DNA from 3 places in the Enterococcus italicus genome. Region 2 is predicted to be linked to each of the others. Evidence: a T-box and tRNA genes for the amino acid it is inferred to sense, from the RefSeq annotation. Region 2 holds a T-box; the other regions hold tRNA genes.
The links. The T-box of region 2 lies ahead of leuS (leucine--tRNA ligase). A T-box ahead of a tRNA ligase gene usually reads a tRNA of that ligase, here a tRNA-Leu.

Region 1: it has a tRNA-Leu gene. The T-box ahead of leuS (leucine--tRNA ligase) is inferred to sense a tRNA for this amino acid. The anticodon was not compared.
Region 3: it has a tRNA-Leu gene. The T-box ahead of leuS (leucine--tRNA ligase) is inferred to sense a tRNA for this amino acid. The anticodon was not compared.

The regions. Positions count from the first base shown of each region.
Region 1 is NZ_JAMRVB010000001.1:895,757-903,490, reverse strand. Features, by position in the region: gene NE257_RS04350 (transporter substrate-binding domain-containing protein) at 1-533, shown strand, start outside; gene NE257_RS04345 (amino acid ABC transporter permease) at 548-1,195, shown strand; gene NE257_RS04340 (amino acid ABC transporter permease) at 1,211-1,867, shown strand; gene NE257_RS11600 (hypothetical protein) at 2,060-2,191, opposite strand; gene NE257_RS04335 (hypothetical protein) at 2,278-2,532, opposite strand; gene NE257_RS04330 (DUF5960 family protein) at 2,754-3,035, opposite strand; gene NE257_RS04325 (hypothetical protein) at 3,032-3,436, opposite strand; gene NE257_RS04320 (Y-family DNA polymerase) at 3,429-4,802, opposite strand; tRNA gene NE257_RS04315 (tRNA-Leu) at 4,930-5,013, opposite strand; gene NE257_RS04310 (hypothetical protein) at 5,139-5,333, shown strand; gene NE257_RS04305 (TetR/AcrR family transcriptional regulator) at 5,477-6,085, opposite strand; gene NE257_RS04300 (2-hydroxyacyl-CoA dehydratase) at 6,258-7,734, shown strand, end outside.
Region 2 is NZ_JAMRVB010000001.1:1,788-9,521, reverse strand. Features, by position in the region: gene leuS (leucine--tRNA ligase) at 1-1,017, opposite strand, end outside; T-box leader at 1,073-1,277, opposite strand; gene NE257_RS00045 (muramidase family protein) at 1,332-3,059, opposite strand; gene NE257_RS00040 (phosphatase PAP2 family protein) at 3,274-3,939, shown strand; gene mnmL (tRNA modification radical SAM protein MnmL/YtqA) at 3,957-4,943, shown strand; gene mnmM (tRNA 5-(aminomethyl)-2-thiouridylate-methyltransferase MnmM) at 4,918-5,481, shown strand; gene NE257_RS00025 (alpha/beta hydrolase) at 5,637-6,413, opposite strand; gene NE257_RS00020 (MDR family MFS transporter) at 6,426-7,734, opposite strand, start outside.
Region 3 is NZ_JAMRVB010000001.1:1,018,855-1,026,588, forward strand. Features, by position in the region: gene nagA (N-acetylglucosamine-6-phosphate deacetylase) at 310-1,464, opposite strand; gene NE257_RS04920 (helix-turn-helix domain-containing protein) at 1,522-2,379, opposite strand; gene NE257_RS04925 (hypothetical protein) at 2,492-2,671, shown strand; gene NE257_RS04930 (pyridoxal phosphate-dependent aminotransferase) at 2,743-3,960, opposite strand; tRNA gene NE257_RS04935 (tRNA-Leu) at 4,115-4,197, shown strand; gene NE257_RS04940 (hypothetical protein) at 4,375-5,160, opposite strand; gene NE257_RS04945 (DUF1803 domain-containing protein) at 5,241-6,083, opposite strand; gene NE257_RS04950 (manganese-dependent inorganic pyrophosphatase) at 6,198-7,121, opposite strand; gene pflA (pyruvate formate-lyase-activating protein) at 7,207-7,734, opposite strand, start outside.

The DNA.
Region 1 (7,734 bases), 890 kb from region 2:
CACGGATTCCATTGCTGAAAAACGGAAACATTGATGCGATTATTGCTACGATGACCATTACTGATGAACGGAAAAAGCAGGTTGATTTCTCTGATGTCTATTTTGATGCAGGGCAATCTCTCTTAGTATCCAAAGGAAGCCCGATTACGAATGTTAAAGATTTGACAGCCAACGATACAGTATTAGTCGTGAAAGGCTCGACTTCCGCTGATAATATTCGTAAAGCAGCACCTGATGCCAAGGTATTAGAAATGGAAAATTATTCAGAAGCATTTACGGCGTTGCAGGCAGGACAAGGTGACGCAGTTTCAACGGATAATGCGATTTTGTTAGGGATGGCTAGCGAAAATGACAACTATACTTTAGTTGGTGGTACGTTCACCAATGAGCCTTATGGAATTGCTATCAATAAAGGACAAGAATCGTTTTTAAATGCAGTTAATGATGCATTACGTACATTGCATACAAATGGAACCTACGACAAAATCTATGACAAATGGTTCCCTAATGATGACAGTGGGAAAGCTGAATAAGGAGGAAAACGTACATGCTTGAATTATTTCAAAACAATGCATCATTATTTATAGATGGATTCAAATACACCATTCTTGCAAGCTTCATCGCATTGATTGCAAGTTTGATTATCGGAACATTGATGGCGATTTTACAATTGTCCACAAACAATGTAATACGACGATTAGCCAAAGCGTATGTTGAATTTTTTAGAAATGTGCCTTTGCTAATTATTGTGATGATTTTTTATGTCGTAATTCCTCTTTATTTGGTTCCTTTTGATGGGTTTCAAGCTGGAACGATTGGTTTAACGATTTATACATCGGCGTTTATTGCAGAAACAGTTCGTTCAGGGATCCAAACAGTCCACTCAGGTCAGATGGAAGCAGGCTTATCTTCGGGATTTACCTATTGGCAAACAATGCGCTACATTGTGTTACCACAAGCATTTAAAATTGTGATTCCGCCACTAGGAGGACAATTTATTAATTTGATTAAAAATTCTTCTATTTTGGCAATGGTTGCAGGGCTAGATATTATGTACCAAGGTGATTTGATTGCTAGTACGACGTTTAATACCTTCGATACATATATCATTGTGGGTATTTTCTATCTAATTTTAACATTGCCATTGTCATATTATATGAGCTATTTAGAGAAAAAATGGGCGGTGCGCTCGTAGAAAGGGGGAGAACAAATGAGTTTTTTCGATGCTTTTTCGTTTATTAATTTGCGTTTCTTATTGGACGGTTTGATCGTAACCATTGAAGTTTCGCTCGTTTCAATTATTTTGAGTTTCTTATTTGGGGCAATTATGGGGACACTTCGTTTTTCAGCGATTCCCTTTGTTTCACGAATTGTCGGTCTAATCGTCGATATTATCCGCAATTTACCGTTGTTATTGATCATCTTCTTTACATACTTTGCTTTGCCACAGATAGGAATCAAATTTGACATCTTTTGGTCAGCAGTCATCGCTTTAACAATTTTTGAATCCGCGATGCTCTCAGAAATTTTCCGTGCCGGTCTAAATGCGGTGCCTAAAGGTCAAATGGAAGCTGGCTTATCTACAGGATTGACCTATCTGCAAGTGATGTTCTCCATTATGATTCCGCAAGCGTTTCGTTCAATGGTGCCAGCGATTGTCAGTCAGTTAATTTCTCTTGTAAAAGATACATCGCTAGCAGTCATTATCTCTTTACCTGAATTTACGCATAATGCAAAGATTATTTATGGTCAAAATTCAAACTATGTTATTCCTATGTACGTCGCATTGACGTTGGGTTATTTTGTTATTTGTTATTTGTTATCCTTGCTCTCTAAATACTTCGAAACCAAGCGGTATTCTTATTAAGCGAGTAACAACCATTTATACAAAAACAGAGCGTCCTTATTAGGGATGCTCTGTTTTTGTATAATAAAGAACTTCTTTGGTGTCAAAGCCTGCTTCAATGGTAAGCGGTCTCCGTATAATTGAGTGACTGCGCTAAATCTAAAAATGCCTCTAGCTTATGAACGTCTATCAGAGTTCCTTTCAAGTAATGTGCTACCATTGATTTTTTTGTTTGTCCTTTTGTGTATCTTGAATACCATGTTTTACTCCTAGCCGGATAATACCGTATAAAACAAAAGCCCCAATCAAGTAATAAATTAAACCAATACCCATACTCATCATCATTTTTATCACTTCCTTATTAAAAATCGGCAGAGACACTCTGTCCGTTGAGAAACAAAGCAAGAGTGACAGGATAAGACAGCCATCATTTAAAGGCTATGATAAAGCTTCAGTCCATTTTTTAAAGAGACAGCAAATGCACCAGCTACCAGTAAAATCATCGGTACGGTGGCAAATAAAGAGCGATTGATTTCGTTGGTAGACATCATGTATTCATCACCAGTTGCTGGAAACAAAAGATAGGAAAGTGTATCCCATAGAGTATGAAAGAAAATAAGAAAAGTAATAAATGAAATAAGGGCAAGTAACAGCCAAAAGACAACAAAAAAATTCGTTTTTTTCATTCTTTTTCCTCCTTTTTAGTCCTCTTCATTATACCTTACAAGCCAAATTACGTCACTTCTGTAAGTGGATGACAGGAATCGAACCTGCACCGAAACGTTAGTAAATGATTGTGCTGTGCTGAAACACAATCATTCGTATGGAAACACCAAGTTCATCCACAAAAACATCATACAAAGCAATCATTAGGTCAAACTTAAAAAAGAGAAAGAAAACATAAAGCTCAAGTATATAAATCCATCCCTAAATAATGATAGACTTTCATTTCTTTGTACTCATTAATTGTATCTATGCGAAAGTAAAAGATATGGTCCTTACGATCAATACATTTGTAACTAGGAATTTTAAAGTGCGTAATCTGTCGTTTGTCCATTAGATGCAACAGTTCATCTTGTAAGGCAAAAAAGGGGATTTCGGTCACAACATAATTGGTAAAGTCTTTTGTAAATTGCTCTGCATTATTAGTGAAATAATCAAACGACAATGATCGATTGGTTAAGCTCATCTTAGATCACTCCATTTTGAATCAGATAAGAAAGCGACATATTTGATAGTAGTTACATCAAGTATGTCCATTTTTTGGGCGTCAGTCAGTAAAAATAGACTACTATCCTCGATACCCATCACAATTCCTGTTAATAAACAATCACTTTGTCCTTCTGCTACTAACACATTGAGTTGTAGTTGGACAGGGCGGCGCTGTTGGTAGCTTTCAAATAAAATAACAAGACAATCTTGTGTCGTCATTGCTTGGTAGCGAGGGACGATGGACGTGCGTTCATTTTTATCTAGTTGCATCTGTGCTGTATGTTCACTTAAATAAAAGCCTAACCACTTCATTGTGCCGCGGTCGGTATACGAACGAACATAGGGATCAGGATGGTACGACATAAAGGACTCAGCCATGAGAAACATCTTCTTTTTTCAGTGGTGAAAGACCATCTAGACCACCAGCTCCACCGGCATGACCACCAACTAAATTCGCCCGCTTTAAACTACGCGCATCGGGTAGTAGCGAGCTTGACCGCATGATGCTTGAAAAACCATACTTTTCACGAATACGATCCAAAATCACTTCTAAGTCTTCCTCTTTTTGCTGCGTGATAGGTTCGTCAAATAAAGTCAACTGCGTACCGTTAGCAGGCACGAGCTTGCCGTAGCTGACACCAATTTGGCGAATCTTACTAGTTCCATCGTAAAACTTATAAAATAAATGAAGGAGCGATTCTGCTAATGGCTTAGAAGCGTTGGTCGCATCAACTTTCATTTGGCGGCTGAATCCTTTCGTAGATTCATCGCGACTATAGCCGATAAAGAGATGGATGGATGTTGTTTTTAACTGTTTCCGACGAATACGAATCGAGACTTGTTCCGCCATTTCACGAATAACAACAAGCAATTCTGAACTGGTATAATCTTTAGGTAAAATTTGGCTATTGCCAATCGTTGTTTCTTTTGGCACATAGCGTTCGGACAACTTGGTGCGGTCAATTCCATTGGCATGGTGATACAGCTGCAAGCCAATCACGCCAAAGGTTTGCTGCAACAATTGCGGAGAACTATTGGCTAATTCATGAACCGAAGAGATCCCTAAGCGATGCAATCTTGCCGCCGTGCGATGCCCGATACCCCAAAAATCTGTTAGTTGTGGTATCTGCCATACTTTTTCGGCCACATCACTATAGTTCCAAGATGCTCGTAGGGAAGGAGCCGTTTTTGCTTCGTTATCGAGTGCTAATTTGGCGAGTAACGGATTGCTATTGGACATCCCTACCGTAGAAAAAATCCCTGTTTTTTTTTGGATGTCTTGTTGTATGCGATCACAGACAATCGCTAGTTTTGTTTTTCGGTCTAATACACCCGGGACAAAGTAATTTAATGAACGTGACAAGTCAATCAAACCTTCATCAATAGAATACCAGAGTATATCTTCATCTGGGGCATAGTTTTGTAATACATGCTGAATTTTTAAGTTTTCTTGAATGTAATAATTCATGCGAGGAGGGGCGATAATCAGATTTTTCATTGCAGGATTCTCCCCAACTGTCGGTAAATCCCATCTACGAGTCACATTTTTGATACCTAATTTTTTTTTGGCCATCGGAGAGCTCGCTAAGATTAAACCGGACGTATTATCTGTAGTACTCATAACGATTAAGAGATGCTTTAGAGGATGAAGTCCACGAGCTACCAATTCACAGCTGGCATAAAAACTTTTCATATCGATAAAAGCATAATCTCCTGTAGGCTCCAATTCGTATTTGAAATTCATGTTCTATGCCTCCAATCTATTTCTTATACCCATTATACAAACGTATGTTCGCTTTTGTAAAGAGAAAATAAAAAAAGACGAACACAACCTTCTGAAGAGAAGATGATGCTCATCTAATGAACCTGTATGCGGCCAAGAAGACTCGAACTTCCACGATATTGCTATCACTAGCGCCTGAAGCTAGCGCGTCTGCCAATTCCGCCATGACCGCGAGAAACTAGTATTAGTATAAGACGATTTTATAACAATAGCAATAAAAGGCTTTTAAATGTGCAAAAAAGTGCTATGATAATATTAGATAGCGTTTTCATTATAGCTGGGTTTGGGGGAATCCTTATGAAACTAGTTTTTGCTTCACTAGCTGCACTTGTTGTGTTCATGTGTTTGATGTTTGCTGTTGTCTCTGTCGTTAGTAGGGAAAATATTGGTGAAGGCGTGTTAGTTGGTGGCGTTGGTATTGGTATTTTACTTGTACATTTGTATAGCATCGATACCCCAAAGCTACTTTGGGAAGATGAAGAAGACGGATAATCTATTTAAAGGAGTGTGACGAAAATTTGTCACACTCCTTTAATATGAATAAATGATTTACAAAAGCGTAATCAAGTTGCGCATGCTTTTCGAAATTTCTGGGATTATCGCTCGAAGCTAAACACGTTTGTCAATTCCTCTTTTTAATGATCGACTTCAATTCCTAAAACGGTTAAGTGTCCATTACCGACTAACTTAATGACCAATTTGGCTAAACTATTCGCATCCATAGTCGTATCCGCAGTAATCCACCAATGAAGCGTCGCAAAGAAAACAGAAGTTATATATTCAATAATAAAATCAATTGGGACTTCTAAATCATTTTCCGTAATTTTTAAGCGTGAGAAAATATGTGCATACTGGACTTCTAGAATTGCTTGGATTTGTTTGCGTAAGCGCTGGTCATCAGAAGACTCTAAAATAGTAATGAAAAAGACTTTGTTTTCTTTGATTTGTTGATAAATATTTGTCAAAACAAATTCCACTTGTTTTAATTTTAAACGATTGCCTTTTACGATTTGATCTGGATCAAGAACGGAGACAAAGACATTCATGGTTGAGTGAAAAATAGAATCATATAAATCTTGCTTGTTTTTGAAGTGAGCATAGAAGGTTGCTCGATTAATCATGGCCTCATCCGCTATTTCTTGCACAGTCAAATCATCGTAGCCACGTTCTTCCACTAAGCGAATAAAGGCTTCAATAATCATTTTATGCGTTCGTTTAACACGTAAATCGACTTTTTTCATCATTTTTCTCCTCCTTTTTCCGACACACGCTTTAAATTGTTGTTTATCTCACAGATTCCTATTCTTTGATTGTTGCAATTTTTTAGGAATATCACTACACTTTACGTGAATAGTATAACAAACGAGCTGTTGGATATTCAACATTTGTTGGAAATTTTAAAGGTAGGTGACAACGATGCACGTATATGCTGGTATAGATGTAGGCTCTACCACAGTTAAAATGATGGTAATCGATCAAGAAAAGAATGAATTGTATTCTTGCTATGAACGTCACTATTCAGATGTGAAAAAGGCAACAAAAAAAATGATTCGTGCAGCTTTGGAAGAAATCGGTGACCAAGATGTTGCCCTTACTATTACAGGATCTGGTGGAATTGGGCTTGCGGAGAGTTGCGAATTAACCTTTATCCAAGAAGTCATCGCTTGTACGCGTACAGTAGAAGAACTCATTCCTCAAACCGATGTGGTGATTGAACTAGGCGGAGAAGATGCCAAGATTACTTTTTTTGAAGGCTCCTTGGAACAACGGATGAATGGAACGTGCGCTGGTGGGACAGGTGCATTCATTGACCAAATGGCCTCATTATTAGATACGGATGCAAGTGGCCTAAATGAGCTTGCAAAACACGCAACGACGATATACCCGATTGCTTCTCGATGCGGCGTATTTGCAAAAACGGATATTCAGCCTTTACTTAATGAAGGAGCAGCAAAAGAAGATATTGCAAAAAGTATTTTCCAAGCGGTCGTCAATCAGACAATCGCTGGACTTGCATCTGGTCGTAAAATCAAAGGAAATGTAGCCTTTCTAGGCGGACCACTCTATTTCCTATCAGAGTTAAGGCAACGATTTATTGATACATTAGCCTTGTCGATGGATCAGGTCATCTTTCCTGAGCAATCTCAACTTTTTGTCGCGTATGGCGCAGCGCTTTTTGCCCAAGAAGAGAACCAAACTATGCGATTAAGCGAATTTATAGACAAGTTAGAGACGAATCCACAAAGCGCCAAACAAAGTGATACCTTAGCGCCCTTATTCGCAGACGAGGCTGCCAGAGAGGCATTTGTTGCTCGTCACGAAAAAGCCACCGTAAAAGAACGCGAATTAGATACCTATGAAGGACGCGCCTTTTTAGGAATTGATGCCGGATCAACTACCACGAAAGTAGCATTGATTGATGAACAGGGTGCACTTTTGTACTCTTGGTATGGTAGCAATGAAGGACAACCATTAGAGACGACGATTGCGATTTTGACCGAATTGTACCAACAGCTCCCTACAGCGGTCACGATTGCGAAAGCCGCAGTCACGGGCTACGGTGAGCACTTGATTAAGCATGCCTTAAAAGTCGATATTGGTGAAGTCGAGACCATGGCGCATTATAAAGCTGCTAATTTCTTCTTGCCAGGTGTTGATTTTATTTTAGATATTGGCGGTCAAGATATGAAGGCTATGACGATCAAAGATGGCGCACTATCTGCCATTCAATTAAATGAAGCTTGCTCTTCAGGGTGTGGGTCGTTTATTGAGACCTTCGCTAAATCCTTGCATTATCCTTTAGAAGAATTTGTCCAAGGTGCGATTGTTGCGGCTCATCCAGTTGACTTAGGCTCTCGCTGTACAGTCTTTATGAATTCAAAAGTGAAGCAAG
Region 2 (7,734 bases):
TGGTACAGCCATAATTGCCCCTGTACCATACGTAGCAAGTACATAGTCAGCAATCCAAATGGGAATCTTTTTTTGGTTCACTGGGTTAATCGCATACGCACCTGTGAAGACACCCGTTTTTTCTTTTGCTAGATCTGTTCGGTTAAGATCGGATTTTTTCGCTGCTTCTTCGATGTACGCATCCACCGCTGCTTTTTGCTCTGGTGTCGTAATTTCTTTCACCAAGTCTAATTCAGGCGCAAGTACAGCATACGTTGCACCAAATAATGTATCTGGACGTGTCGTAAATACTGTAAAGTCTTTGTCAGTACCGTCTACTGAAAAAGTCACATTCGCCCCTACAGAACGACCAATCCAGTTGCGCTGCATTTCTTTGATGCTTTCTGGCCAGTCTACCTCTTCCAAATCTTCTAACAAACGATCCGCATAGGCTGTGATTTTTAGCATCCATTGGCGCATTGGCTTACGCACTACATCATAGCCTCCGCGCTCACTCTTGCCATCGATAACTTCTTCATTTGCAATAACTGTTCCCAATTCAGGAACCCAGTTTACCGCTACTTCAGCCTCATAAGCGAGCCCTTTTTCATATAATTTGGTGAAAATCCATTGTGTCCATTTGTAATACTCTGGATCTGTCGTATTGATTTCACGGTTCCAATCATAACTAAAACCGAGTGAATTAATTTGATGGCGGAAGGTTTCAATATTTTTTTTGGTGAATTCAGCTGGATCATTCCCTGTGTCCAAGGCATATTGTTCTGCTGGCAAGCCAAATGCATCCCATCCCATTGGGTGTAATACGTTGTACCCTTGACTTCGTTTCATTCTCGCTAAAATATCTGTTGCTGTATAGCCTTCTGGATGTCCCACATGTAGTCCTTGACCAGACGGATATGGAAACATGTCTAGTGCATAAAATTTTGGCTTTTGGGGATCATCATGGGTATTAAACGTATTGTTTTTTGCCCAGTATTTTTGCCATTTCTTTTCGATTTCTTCGTGATTATAGCTCACTTTCGCCACTCCTTTTTATGATTGCTAAAAACGCCCTATAAGAAGCATCAGCTTCTTATAGGGCGTTTTACATTTACGCGGTACCACCTATTTTCCCTTTTTACAAAGGCTCCACGTGATAACGGAACGACCGTATTTTCCTACATAAATTCAGAAAATAACACTCTAAGGCGAGTTCGAATGTTTGCCCACATATTTCCACCAACCATATGCTCTCTACTGATTCAAACCATTCTACTATTCCTTATCAACGTGATAGGTATGAAGTTGTATCTGATGACAGTCTACCAAATTTAGAAAAAAAGTTCAATGACTTACCCTAATTTCAATGTTTGTCCGATTAAAAGAATATCCGCAGACAATTGATTAACTGATTTTAACGCGCTCACTGACAAACCATGTGCTTGGGCGATTTTCCAAAGACTATCCCCTTTTTTGACTGTGTAAGTCTTCGCTGAAGTTGTAGTGGTTGTTGTTGAGACAGTTGTCGTGCTTGCTGTACTTGCTACACTCGTTGTGGCGTTCACTTTTAATTTTTGGCCAATCAATATTAAATCACTGCTTAAATTATTCCATGATTTCAACTGCGCTACGGTCACACCGTACTTGTTGGCGATTTTGCTTAAGTAGTCGCCTTTCACTACTGTATAGGTTGTCGTTGTCGACGCGGTTGTATTTGTTGTCGCGTTGGTAGTGCTTGCGGTATTTGTACTTGCGACACTCGTTGTTGCGTTCACTTTTAATTTTTGCCCGATCAATATCAAATCACTGCTTAAATTATTCCACGATTTCAATTGCGCCACGGTCACACCATATTTGTTGGCGATTTTGCTTAAATAGTCGCCTTTCACTACTGTATAGGTTGTCGTTGTAGTTGTTGACGCGGCTGTATTTGTTGTCGTGTTGGTAGTGCTCGCTGTACTTGTACTTACGGTATTTGTACTTGCGACACTCGTTGTTGCGTTCACTTTCAATTTTTGGCCAATCAATATCAAATCACTGCTTAAATTATTCCAGGATTTCAACTGCGCTACGGTCACGCCGTATTTGTTGGCGATTTTGCTTAAGTAGTCGCCTTTCACTACTGTATAGGTTGTCGTTGTAGTTGTTGATGCGGCCGTATTTTTCGTCGTGTTGGTAGTACTCGTTGTACTTGTACTTGCGACACTCGTTGTTGCATTCACTTTCAATTTTTGGCCAATCAATATCAAATCACTGCTTAAATTATTCCAGGATTTCAACTGCGCTACGGTCACGCCGTATTTGTTGGCGATTGTGCTTAAGTAGTCGCCTTTCACTACTGTATAGGTTGTCGTTGTAGTTGTTGGCGCGGCTGTGTTTGTTGTCGTGTTGGTAGTGCTCGTTGTACTTGTTCTCGTCGTACTTGGTGAATCATATTGCGTTAAATTGTATTGAGCAATTACGCGATTCAAGACAGTCGCATAGTTAGGGGCAGTAGCATAGCGCCCTGTTAACCAAGCGGTCGCATCTGTATATGACGTTGTATTGCTTTTCCATGCGCCTGTATAATAGTAGCTACCACCAAACGAGGTCGTTTTTAGTACATTGGCATTATCTTGAAAAGATTCTGCATAAGAGGGGTATTGACGGAACGGCTCATTCTTTGTTACATATTGACCATTTAAAAACTCTTTTGTATTCATATAGACTGTTTGGCCGTTGTAACTTCCTTTAATCCCGAACAAATTATAGTTTGGTGCTTGTGCTAATGCACTCTGTCCCCAGCCACTTTCGACAATTGCTTGAGCAATCATGACCGAAGCATATAGATCATTGGCTTGAGCAATAGGGGCAGCATAAGCAGCTATGGTATTGATAAATGCAGTTTGACTCGTTGTTGATGATGTATAGCCACTTGTATCTGCTAAAACAACTTTAGTTGGCAATAATGGTACGAGTACCGAGCAAGCTGTCACAGCTGTCCCTACTATTGCTACTTGATGTCTGAGCGATTGATAGCGAGTGGCTATTTTAGTTGGCTTGTTATGTATGGTTTTACGAGATTGCGCGTCTTTCATCATTTCCCCTCCATTTTTCTCGAAACTATTTTCAGTATAACTTTAATCAATCCTTAATAAAAGCTTAAACTTTAGATTTTCTTAAATGTAATTTCTTTGTAATCTAAACGATTCGATTGTAATAAATAATGATTGCATAAAGTGGTCAGCTAAGTTTGACTTATGCTTTTTAAGCTATGGTATAATGAATACACGTAAATTTGAAAGGAATTATTGCATGCAAACACCACAACAAACAACAAAATTATATAGTCAATTTACTGCGAGCTGTTTTTTATTGTTATTTATGTTTTTAGGCTATGTGGTGAAGTTTTATCCACAGTGGCTAAACTCATTTGACCAACTAGGGACGGCAATAATCCGCTTTGACTATCCTAACTGGAACCCTTTTTTCCTATGGGTCACTAAATTCGGGAACCCGACTACGGTTTCAATTTTATTTGTCACAATCCTTGGTTTATTTTTGTATTGGAAAAAATATGCAGAAGCACTGTGGCTTAGCTTAGGGGTCATCGGCATCGCTGCTATCTTTAATCTCCTTATCAAGCTTTTCTTCACGCGAGAACGCCCATCTTTGGTGCACTTAGTAACAGAAAACAGCTACAGTTTCCCCAGTGGTCACGCAAACGGCAGCATGGTTTTTTATGGAACACTCTTTTTATTGATTCCTTTTTTCATTCAAACCAATTGGGTCAAATGGCTACTGCGCATCATCTGTGTCTTTTTGATTATTGGTATCGGGACTAGTCGCATATATTTAGGCGTGCATTATCCAAGCGATATTCTGGCGGGCTATTCAGAAGGACTTGTTTGGCTTGGCTTCACTTATCCTCTCTTTAAAGAAAAACAATTTATTTGGCGCTTTACACAAAAACAAAAATGAAAGAAGGAGCAGCTCATATGAGCGATTATACGTACCTTGATAGTTCCGGCAAACGATACCACACATGGAACGGTGCTTTACGTGACGAATTTGGCGGAAAATTATTTAAAGTGCCCATCGATGGTGGTTTTGATTGTCCCAATCGCGATGGCACCGTAGCACATGGTGGCTGTACATTTTGTAGTGTCTCTGGTTCTGGTGATATGATTGTCGCCCCACATGATCCACTCCCTCAACAATTTTACAAAGAAATCGACCAGATGCATCAAAAATGGCCGGGTGTCGCACAATACATCGTCTATTTCCAAAACTTCACCAATACACATGCTCCCGTGGAAGTAATTCGTGAGCGCTTTGAACAAGTCGTCAATCTTCCTGGCGTCGTCGGGCTATCAATTGGTACACGACCTGACTGCTTGCCTGATGAGGTGGTCGACTATTTAGCAGAATTAAACGAACGACTTTATCTGTGGGTCGAATTAGGCTTACAGACAACATTTGAACAAACAAGTACGCTCATCAATCGTGCACATTCTTACGACACCTATCTTGAGGGTGTGGCAAAGCTTCGTAGCCATGGCATTCGCGTCTGTACGCATCTCATTAACGGTCTACCTGGTGAGACCTATGACATGATGGTTGAAAATGTACGACGCACCATTCACGATGCAGATATACAAGGCATCAAGCTCCATCTGCTCCATCTGATGCGCAATACTCGCATGATTCGCGATTATCATGAAGGACGTTTGCAACTACTTTCAAAAGAGACCTATGTTTCCCTTATTTGCGATCAATTAGAACTCATCCCGCAAGACATCATCATCCATCGATTGACTGGCGATGCGCCTTGGGATTCTCTTATCGGGCCAATGTGGAGTCTTCAAAAGTGGGAAGTACTGAATGCGATTGATCGTGAATTAGAGAAAAGAGAGAGTTTCCAAGGAAAATTCTATCAAAAGAAAGAAGATACGCACTATGCTACCCACAGCCTTAACCTATAGTCATCAATTAGCCAAAGAAATCATCTTTTCTGGAGATTGTGTCGTCGATGCTACGATGGGCAATGGTCATGATACAGCATTCTTGGCCCAGCTAGTTGGGCCAACTGGTCATGTTTTTGCTTTTGATGTCCAAAAGCCAGCACTCATCGCGACCGAACAACGGCTACTCGCAGCCGATTTGTTAGATCGTACGACTTTAATCCATGACGGACATGAGCAATTTACTCAGTACTTTCCAAAGCAAACTGCTCTTAAACTAGCCATCTTTAATCTAGGTTATTTACCAAGTAGTGACAAACAGATTATTACTCATAGTGAGCATACTCTAGCAGCCATCCAGCAAATGCTCCCTGTTCTTGCTAAGCGTGGCCGGATCTTGCTTGTTGCATATTATGGTCATCCTGGTGGTCAAGAGGAGCTAGATCACGTACAAGCTTTTTGTCAGACGTTACCACAAGAAGAATACCAAGTGATGACCTATCAATTTATCAACCAGCGTAATGCTCCACCAATTTTATTTTGTATCGAAAAAAAATAACCAAAGCGCGTATGATAAATTTACCTTAACGCTGCTAAATCTGAGTGGCAAAAAAGACTAGAAAATCCAAATGTTTGAAAAATAACTTCTGGATTTTCTAGTCTTTTTGCTTTTCTGTTACTTAAATACGTTTAAATGGTGCACATAAACATTTTTTATTCTTCTAACCATGTCAATACGCGCTGAATCCAATGATCCCAAAACTCCCAATTGTGTGCACCAGGTCCTTCTTCATATGTCACCTCTAAGCCTTTTGCTCGCATCTTTTGTACTGCATATTGACTAGCAGGGTAAAGTGGATCTTCTGTACCTACACAAACAAAAATTCGGGGCGCGTGTGCGGAATTGACTTCCTCTATTAGATGAATTGGATCATTTTCTGATCCTTTAAATTGCTGCACATCGCCAAAGATACCCGTCCAATACGCCGGATTGGGTAACTCTTCAAATTGCTCCAGCATTTCTGCCAGCGCCAAAGCACCCGACAGAGAGGCAATGGCCCCAAATGATTCTGGACAGCGCATCCCTAACTTTAAAGCGCCATAGCCGCCCATTGATAAGCCCACAGCAAATGTCTTCTCTCTTTTTTTCGTTAATTGCGGAAATAGCTCGTGACAAATACGTGGCAGTTCCTCCGAGACAAAGGTCCAATAGTTCATGCCAAACGTCGTGTCTGTATACCACCCCAAATCCGTGGATGGCATAATCACAGCTAGCCCTTTATCTGCAACATACCGTTCAATCGATGTTCGTCTTTGCCAGACACTATGATTGCCATGCATCCCATGTAAGAGATACATAACAGGAAGATCCTCCGTTTGCCCCACTTGATTCGTTCCGTATGCTTTTTCTGTTTTTTGAGGAAGAATGACATTAATCATTACTTCCATTTGCAATACATTTGAAAAAATATTCGCTTGTAAAAAAGCCATCTTATCACCTGCTTATTTGTTTGTTCTTATTGTACCAGTTTTTTGTGTTAATGTAAGAGCAGAAACAATAGCTACGATGACCAATAAGATAGCCACTCCATAAATACTATGCAATCCTTGATACAAAACATGTCGCAGTGCTTGTAGAGACTCTGTCGGCAATAATTTAGCCGTGTGAGGATTCACCAATTGATTCATTGCATCTTCTGGAACAGCAATCGTCAATTTTGTTAATTCCTTCGCAGTCGCAGCATTAAAAATAATACCGAAGACCGCAATCATCATCGTTTGCCCCAACGTTTTAGCGAGTGTATTGAACGACGTTGCGACGCCTAGTTGTTTGTGAGGGACACTGTTTTGTGCGCTGACCGTTGTTATGACGATTGTCGCACCCATCCCAGTGCCTATCACAGCTGAAATTACAAAAAAAATATAAAATGGAGTTGCAAATGGCATCAAAAATAATAATGTCCCACCAATCAAGGTAACAAGTAGTGCAATGAGTAGATTTTTTCGTAATGAAAAAATAGTTAGCCAATTGCTAGCAACTGATGAGCCATACACCCACATAATCGACTGCGGTGCCAAGATCAAGCCACCAATCGCTGCACTCATTCCCAATACACCTTGCATCCACATTGGAATATAAACTTCCACTCCCATCAGAAAGCCACTAACTAGCGCCGCAACCAAATTCACGACGACAAAGGTACGATTACGGAACAACTCAAGAGAAATCAATGGATCCTCCGCCCGTTTCTCAACTTGAATAAATACGACTAAACCAATTAGACTAATTAAGAAAAACATACCGACTCGTAACGACAACCCTTCGTCACCTAAATACTGAATGCCAATTAAAAAGAACATCAACATCATCATCGACATCAGACTGCCTAGCATATCCATTTTCTTATTGGTCTTAGGTCGTTTCTCTTCAATTAAATACCTACCTATTAACCAAATCAGTCCAAAACCAATTGGCACATTGATGAAAAATATCCAATGCCAACTAAAGAGATCGACCACGATACCACCCGCCAGCGGGCCTACAACACTTGCGACCCCCCATGCAGTACTCGTTAACCCAAGAATTTTTCCTCTCTTCTCAGCCGAGTACAAGTCGGCGATAATTGTGAACGCGACCGGCATCATTGCACCCGCACCAATCCCTTGAATCGCTCGCGCAATAATCAAGTGCACCATAGAGTACGACATGCCACACAAAGCAGAACCAATCATAAAGATAGCCGTGCCAAATAAAAAGACGGGCTTTCTGCCAATCATATCAGCGAGTTTCCCATATACAGGTGTCAGCATC
Region 3 (7,734 bases), 1.0 Mb from region 2:
AAGGCCACCTTCAAGGAATGACCCTTACCTATGATTAAACGCGAAAAAATGGTGTAAAGAAGTATTCCTATTCTGAAAAATATGTAAAAAGGCACGAACGAATTAGCTACTATTGACAAAAGGTTAGAACATCCAAAAGTTCGAAAAACAATCTCTAGATGTTCTAGTCTTTTTATAATTTTACAATTCTGTCTCAACCTTGATAAATAGTGTGGCAAAACAGCTCACTCGACAAGCCAAACATTCCGTATATTTGAAAAAATTTACGTATATTTGTTGATCGAAGCGAGTGTTACACAGCCTATTCTCTTATTGAGCTGTGTAACGCTTGCTTCCATCTAGATAGGTTGCATATAGATCCATTTGCGGCGTCAAAACAATAAAGTCCGCTGCGCGTCCTTTTTTGATTGAACCACAAACATCATCAATTTTGCAACTCATTGCCGGAACCAGACTTCCCATCATAATTGCTTCCTCAGGTGTCGCTAATCCCCACGCCACGACATTTTTAATGGCTTCTTTCAATTTTAAAATACTACCTGCTAAATTACCTTCCGATAAGCGAGCCGTACCATCTTTTACGACAACAGGAAATTCACCTAATTGATAATTTCCATCTGGCATTCCACCTGCCATCATACAATCAGTAATCAATGCTATATGGTCAGCGCCGACTTTATCAATAAGCAACTCACATGCTTTAGGGTGTACATGATGCCCATCACAAATTAATTCTGAATAGACATGCTGCAACGTTAGCAGCGCACCGACCATGCCTGGTTCACGATGATTCAGACCGCGCATGCCATTATACGCATGGACGAAGACACTTGCACCCGCTTCGACAGCGGCTTGGGCTTGCGTCAATGTCGCGTCACTATGTCCAAGTGAAACGACAACCCCTTCATCCGTCACGGTCTTGACAAATTCTTTTACCCCTTGACGTTCAGGTGCCAAAGCAATTTTTTTTATTAACCCTTCTGCTGCTTTTTGCCAATCATGAAAGACATCAAGATCTGGATCGCCAAAATAGCTTGGATTTTGAGCTCCTTTGTGTTCTTCTGTAAAAAAAGGCCCTTCGAAGTAAATCCCTTGAATTTTGGCTCCAGTAACATCCGCTTTGACGCTAGCAATGGTCGCAGCGACCTCTTTCAGCCGTTCTTGACTTGAAGTGAGTGTCGTTGGTAAAAAGGATGTAACACCACAAGACAATAATTTTTCCGACATGATTTTTAGCCCATCCGCATCATTATCCATCACATCATGGTTGGCATAGCCGTGAATGTGGGTATCCACCAAGCCAGGTGCAATCCACTTTCCCGTATAATCGATCACTTCTCCAGAAAACTTTTCAGGTAACTCTGCAGAATACTCACCAAACAAGCCATCCACAAGTTCTAAATAGCCCGGCCCTTTTGTTCCCGAAGTGAAAAAGAACTTGTCCGCATAAATATAGTCTTTCACGATAATCGCTCCTTTAAACAATTTATACGATAAACGTACTCTTTTTTGGTTCGAAAATCAAGAAAGGTATACACCATTTTCAAACTTTGCGAACATCTGAACTGACTGCGCTTTCTCATACATAAATTGTGCGCGCTCATACTCTTGCAATTTTTCATAGGCAGCACCCGTAATTTGCAATAATTCTTCAACATAATAATAGCTCATTTTACTAATGGCCCATTGAACTCCTTTCAGGGCGCTATCAATCGTCCCTAAAAAATCAGCTTGTAAAAATAAAAAGCGGCTATGATGATAAAAGATTTTAGAGAGTTCAAAATTCGCATGCTCCTTTGGCAAATCCATGGTCAACTGAATACTTAGCGATAAATAATGTTCTGCGTTTTTCAACTGATTCGTATCTGCATAAATCCGGCCAAGACAGCCCAAAATTTGAATCTCAATCGGTGAAATATTGCTTTTCTTGTTCTCTGTATACGTCAACAACAAGCTATGCTTCAACGAATTGATCGCTCGATCAGGATTTTGATCGATAAAAAATTGGACAGTGCCCAGATAATAAAAATACAGCTGCATATCGGTATCTAAATAAATTTGATTGGCAATCTGAGCATTGCGTAGTAGTGCATTCATTTGTTCGTAGTCTTGATGAATCAACGCATTATTCACCTTTTCAAAGAATCGTTGCATTCGATGAATTTCATTAAATTCAGCAAACATCATTTGATCCATGGTAATACCCAGCCGCACACAGATTTTTTTCAATACGAGTACATTGGGAATTTCTAAATCATTCTCTATTCGACTTAGTACGCTTTGTGAGCAGATACCATCAGCCAGCATTTTTTGTGTCAATTTTCGTGTTTTCCTCAGTCTTTTTATTTTTTCTCCGAGACTACTTTTTTCGTTTGTCATAAGCCCTCACCAAATATGCGAATTCGCATTTTCTATTTTATTCATTTTAGCACATACTATCAAAAAAGAAAGCGTATTTATTTTTTTTAGATGAAAAAAGGGAGTGATTGGGATGAGTCAGCAGACAGTAATTAGCTTTACATGGGAAAATGCAGTGTATAATGGTATCGTGGAGAAAGAATACGAAAACTCTTACTTGATTAGTGTGAGTAATCCGAATCAAGAATTGACTGAAAAATACAATGGTCGCATCGTCATCAGTAAAAAGAATTGTAGCGACCTTAATGACTAAAAAAAGAATCCAGCTCATTCATTTCAAAGCCAATTGGGAAAAGGTTTTGCTAGAATGAGCGTGGATTCTATTTATTTTTGACGATACGTTGCTAAAAATTGACGCATGGACGTCGCAGTCGTTCTTAACTCTTCTAAGTTTGGCAAGTAGACGATACGGAAATGGTCCGGTTGTTGCCAGTTAAAACCTCCCCCATGTACCAATAAGATATGATGCTCGTGGAGAAAATCCAGAACGAACTGTTCGTCATTGGTAATATTGAATCGTTTGACATCAATCTTTGGAAACATATAAAAGGCTGCTTTAGGCTTAACGGCACTTAAACCAGGTATGTCATTAATCGCATTATAGATGTACTCCCTTTGCTCATAAATTCGACCACCAGGAAGCAAGAGCTTATCCACACTTTGATAGCCCCCTAATGCGGTTTGAACGATTTGTTGCGAGAGGACATTCGAGCATAGACGCATTGAGGACAACATGTTTAATCCTTCGATATAGTCTTTCGCATTCTTTTTATTGCCGCTTAGCACCATCCAACCAACACGGAATCCCGCAACTCGATGTGATTTTGATAATCCGCTAAATGTCACGACAAAACGATCAGGTGCTAATGTCGCGATTGGTACATGCTTAAGGCCATCCATCAACAAGCGATCATAAATTTCATCAGAAAAAATAATTAAATCAAACTCACGGGCAATTTCAACGATTGCTAATAAAATTTCTTTTGGATAGACCGCGCCAGTCGGATTGTTAGGATTAATTAATACAATCGCCTTCGTCTTAGGAGTTACTTTTGAGCGAATATCCTCAATATCTGGATACCATTCACTTTGCTCATCACAAATATAATGAACAGGCTTGCCACCAGCGAGTGAAACAGATGCTGTCCACAACGGATAATCAGGCATCGGAACTAACACCTCATCGCCATTGTTGCATAGTCCTTGCATACTCATTGTGATCAATTCACTTACACCATTACCTGTATAAATATCATTGATTGTCACATTTGGAAAATTAGCCAATTGACAATATTGCTCGATGGCTTTGCGAGCAGAAAAAATTCCCTTCGAATCAGAATACCCTTCTGAAGCTCTTACGTTCATAATTAAATCGCGAATGATTTCATTTGGTGCCTCAAAGCCAAATGTCGCTGGATTACCGGTGTTTAATTTTAAAATGCTTACGCCTTCTTCTTGCATTCGCTCTGCTTCTTCTAATACTGGACCACGAACATCATAGCTTACGCCTTCTAGTTTTGATGATTTTTCAAAGTTTCTCATAGCAGATCCTCTTTTCAGAATTAATGGTTTGTTTCAACTTTAAGGCATCTTCTTAAAAATTGCAATTTGTATTGAAAAATATTTTTAAGTAATCTTTCCTATTCACATTGACAAACTTTAAAAAAAACGATACCATTTCTAAGTCGTAACATTTGCGGATATGGCGGAATTGGCAGACGCGTACGCTTGAGGGGCGTATGGCCTTAGGTCGTGTGGGTTCGAGTCCCATTGTCCGCATTAGTAGCACCACGCTTCCTATAGGCGTGGTGTTTTTTTACACAACTAAAAGTTTACATAACATTATTATTGAAATAAAAAAAGAGTGTAATAAATTTCCGTCACACTCTCGTAAACTGTGAAAAGCAGCATCATGGCAATTCTGACTATCTCAATAGCCCCTTTTCTCACATTTTTTTACTTCTTTGTTGGTTTAAAATACCCATTTTCTTTAAATTGACTTTCTCCATCTTGAATTAAGCCATTTAATGAATGATCCAAAATACTGCGTTTTTTATCTTTAGACTTGATTGCAGCTTTGTATTCATTTCTTGTCATTGTGATTTGCTCCGTTTTTTTGAAGCGTTTAACAGATGGATCCCCCGGTTTTTTCTCTTGATAATCTGCATTTATATCAAACAATAAATAATTCCCTTGTTCTTTTTTCATCGAAGCGTATAGTGTCGCTGGAGCAATTTTTTGCTCAGGATCATCAGGAATTAGTGATGCGGGGACAAATTTCGGTACAAAGTAAGAACGACCACCTGAATATTCCTTTTTAACAGTTGAAACTGGCTGCTTCTTTTGTCCTTCACGGGGTGCTACATATTGTTTGGCTGACTGCTCATGATTTGTTCTTTGGTGATCGAAAAGTACTTTTTTTCCTGTCTTCTTCGTTTCACTGACTGCATGCTGACGATAAGTCGGTAGTGCTCTTTTGAAACGTTCAAGGGTTTCTTGCTCTTGATTATGGAATGCACTTTGAGCAGATTCGCCGCTTGGCTGACGACGATAGTTTTTTTCTTCAACTATCATTTTTGGTTTTTCTACTAGCGATTCTGTTTGTTGTTCGGTAATAATCCAGCTATCATCGGATGCAAAGCGTGTCAACGAGTCTTCGTTCGACCGTCTTTTCACACCTTCTTCATCAGAAAAAGCCGGAAATCTTTCTTTCTTTCGCTTAATGTCAGAATAGTGTGCCATTGACTTGCTCCTTCCAAAGTATCATTTTTCTTCACTATCATAGCATGAATAGCAAAAATTTGCTGAAATTTTCTTATTAATTATAGTCTCGTGGCATACTGATAGTCGCCTTGTTCGACGATTGAATAGGCCCCTTCCTCAAAAAATTGCCAGAGCTGACCTAAAATGCTCCGCTGTTCAAATTGTGAACAATCCACTAGTATCTCATCCTCTTGAGATGGAGCACCTGTTTTACTTGGAGAACTAGCAACAAGCTGACAGTCTTCTGTCAAAAAGCCGAAATCAACTAGACTTTTTAAAAAGATCGACGGACGTATTCGTTTGGGATTGGTACGCAATTTTTCAAATAAAACTGCTACTTGATCTAAGTAATATGATGGATCAACATCGCCCAGATAAGAAAACTGCTCATAGCGATTCTCTGCCCCGCTTCTCATAGCTGTAAAATAGGCTGGCATCGTCTTATCATACTCTTCATCAGATAGTTCATAGACCTTAAGCTGTTCATGAATTAGGTCTCGAAAGACGAATAGCGGGCTGTTACTGTCTGTCAGATATAGTTGCGGATGAGTCGCTAGTTGTTGTCCTTGGTAGAAAAACCACGCTCTTCTTTTCTCTTTCGGCCATGGCGCGATCATCACCTTTGCTTGCTCAAATTTCGATCGGATTACATCATCCGTTTCAGCTTGCAGATATATGGGTACCAGTAATTTATATCGCCGCTCTGACCTAGCAATCAGACCGAGACGAATGTAATTTTCCATCGCGCGATCGACTTTCACAGTAGGAAAGGCTTGTTTAATATCACGCAATGTCGGCAATTGCTCTGCTTTATTGATTAAATAGTTAACGAGTTGTTCAAAAAAAAGACGATCGATAAGTTTCTGATCAGTTTGCCAATGATCCTCTACTATTAATTTCATTCGGACACCTCCAGTTCATTCATAAAAAAAGCGTGAGAATCAATCACAGTAAGCAAACGCTTAGATTGATTCATCACACCCGATTAAACTATCGTATTCACTCAATTAAATCTATTAAAATGTTTCAGTCAATTGTGGAACGATTTGTTTTTTACGAGAAACTACACCTGGTAAAAAGGCCCGATTGTTATTTAGTGTCACACCAAATGCTTCTTCCACGTTAGCTTTGGGTTCGCCGACAACAAGCAATTCTGAATCGCTATCTAAAATATTGGTAATGACTAACAAGAACAAGTCGTACCCGTTACGTCCATTTTCAGCCGCCATGACTTGTTCAAATTCTGCTTGACGCTCTAATACTTCTGCGATGTCTACCGTATTCACCTGCGCGATACGAACCTTTTTATCGCCCATTGGGAAGCTTTTTGCATCAAGCTCTAATAATGTATCGACGGATTTCGTACTTAAATTCGTACCCGCTTTTAACATGTCTAAGCCATAGCTTTCTACATTGACAGCCGCAATTTCTGCTAATTCTTTTGCAGCAGCAACGTCTTCTGGCGTACAAGTTGGTGATTTAAATAATAATGTATCTGACACGATAGCCGATAGCATGATTCCTGCGATTTCTTTAGGGATAGAAACATTGGCTTCTTTGTATAGTTTCAAGACAATCGTACTTGTGCATCCAACTGGTTCAGCACGATAGTATAAAGGATTGGCTGTTTCAAAGTTAGAAATTCTGTGATGATCCACAACAGATAAAATAGCAACATCAGCGATATCGACTGCACTTTGTTGAAATTCATTGTGGTCAACTAGCATCACGCTATCGGCCTCTGGTTTCACACTTGTAATCACACGAGGTGCTTCTAGTCCAAATGTTGATAATGCAAATTGTGTTTCTTCATTAGGTGTTCCTAATGCGACAGCTTCAACATCCTTTCCTAGTGCATTTTGTAAATGGGCAAAAGCAATTGCCGCTCCGATTGCATCGGTATCTGGATTTTGGTGCCCGAAGACTAAAGTTTTTGACATGACGATCTCTCCATTCTTTCTTATCGCTTTTAATGATAGCAAAAAAAACAAGATAAGAAAATAGCATTTCTTATCTTGTTGCACTTTATCTTGTTAAATATCCTTGATAGTCATTCACATGGAGCAAATTTTTCGCATTTTGGACACGATCATCAGTAGGAGGTTCAATTCCTTCCAATGGATACTTTAACCCCATTTCATCCCACTTGAATTTTCCCATCGTATGATACGGTAAAATTTCTACCTTATCAACATTGTTCAACGTCTTAATAAAGGTATCCAAACGAATTAAAAATTCATCGTAATCACTTCGAAAAGGAACTAGGACATGGCGAATCCAGACTGGTTTGTTGATTTCTGATAAATATTTCGCCATTTCGAGAATATTTTCATTACCTAGCGAAGTTAATCTTTTGTGCGCTTCGTTATCGATATGTTTAATATCAAACAAAAGCAAGTCAGTATAATTCATTAGCTCTTCAAATTTACTAAAAAATGGTTCTTCCCTTGTAAACGGTTTGCCGCAAGTGTCGATGGTCGTATGAATTCCCTTTACTTTCGCCTTTTTAAATAAATCAAGGAGGAAATCCAGTTGCAACAAAGGTTCACCCCC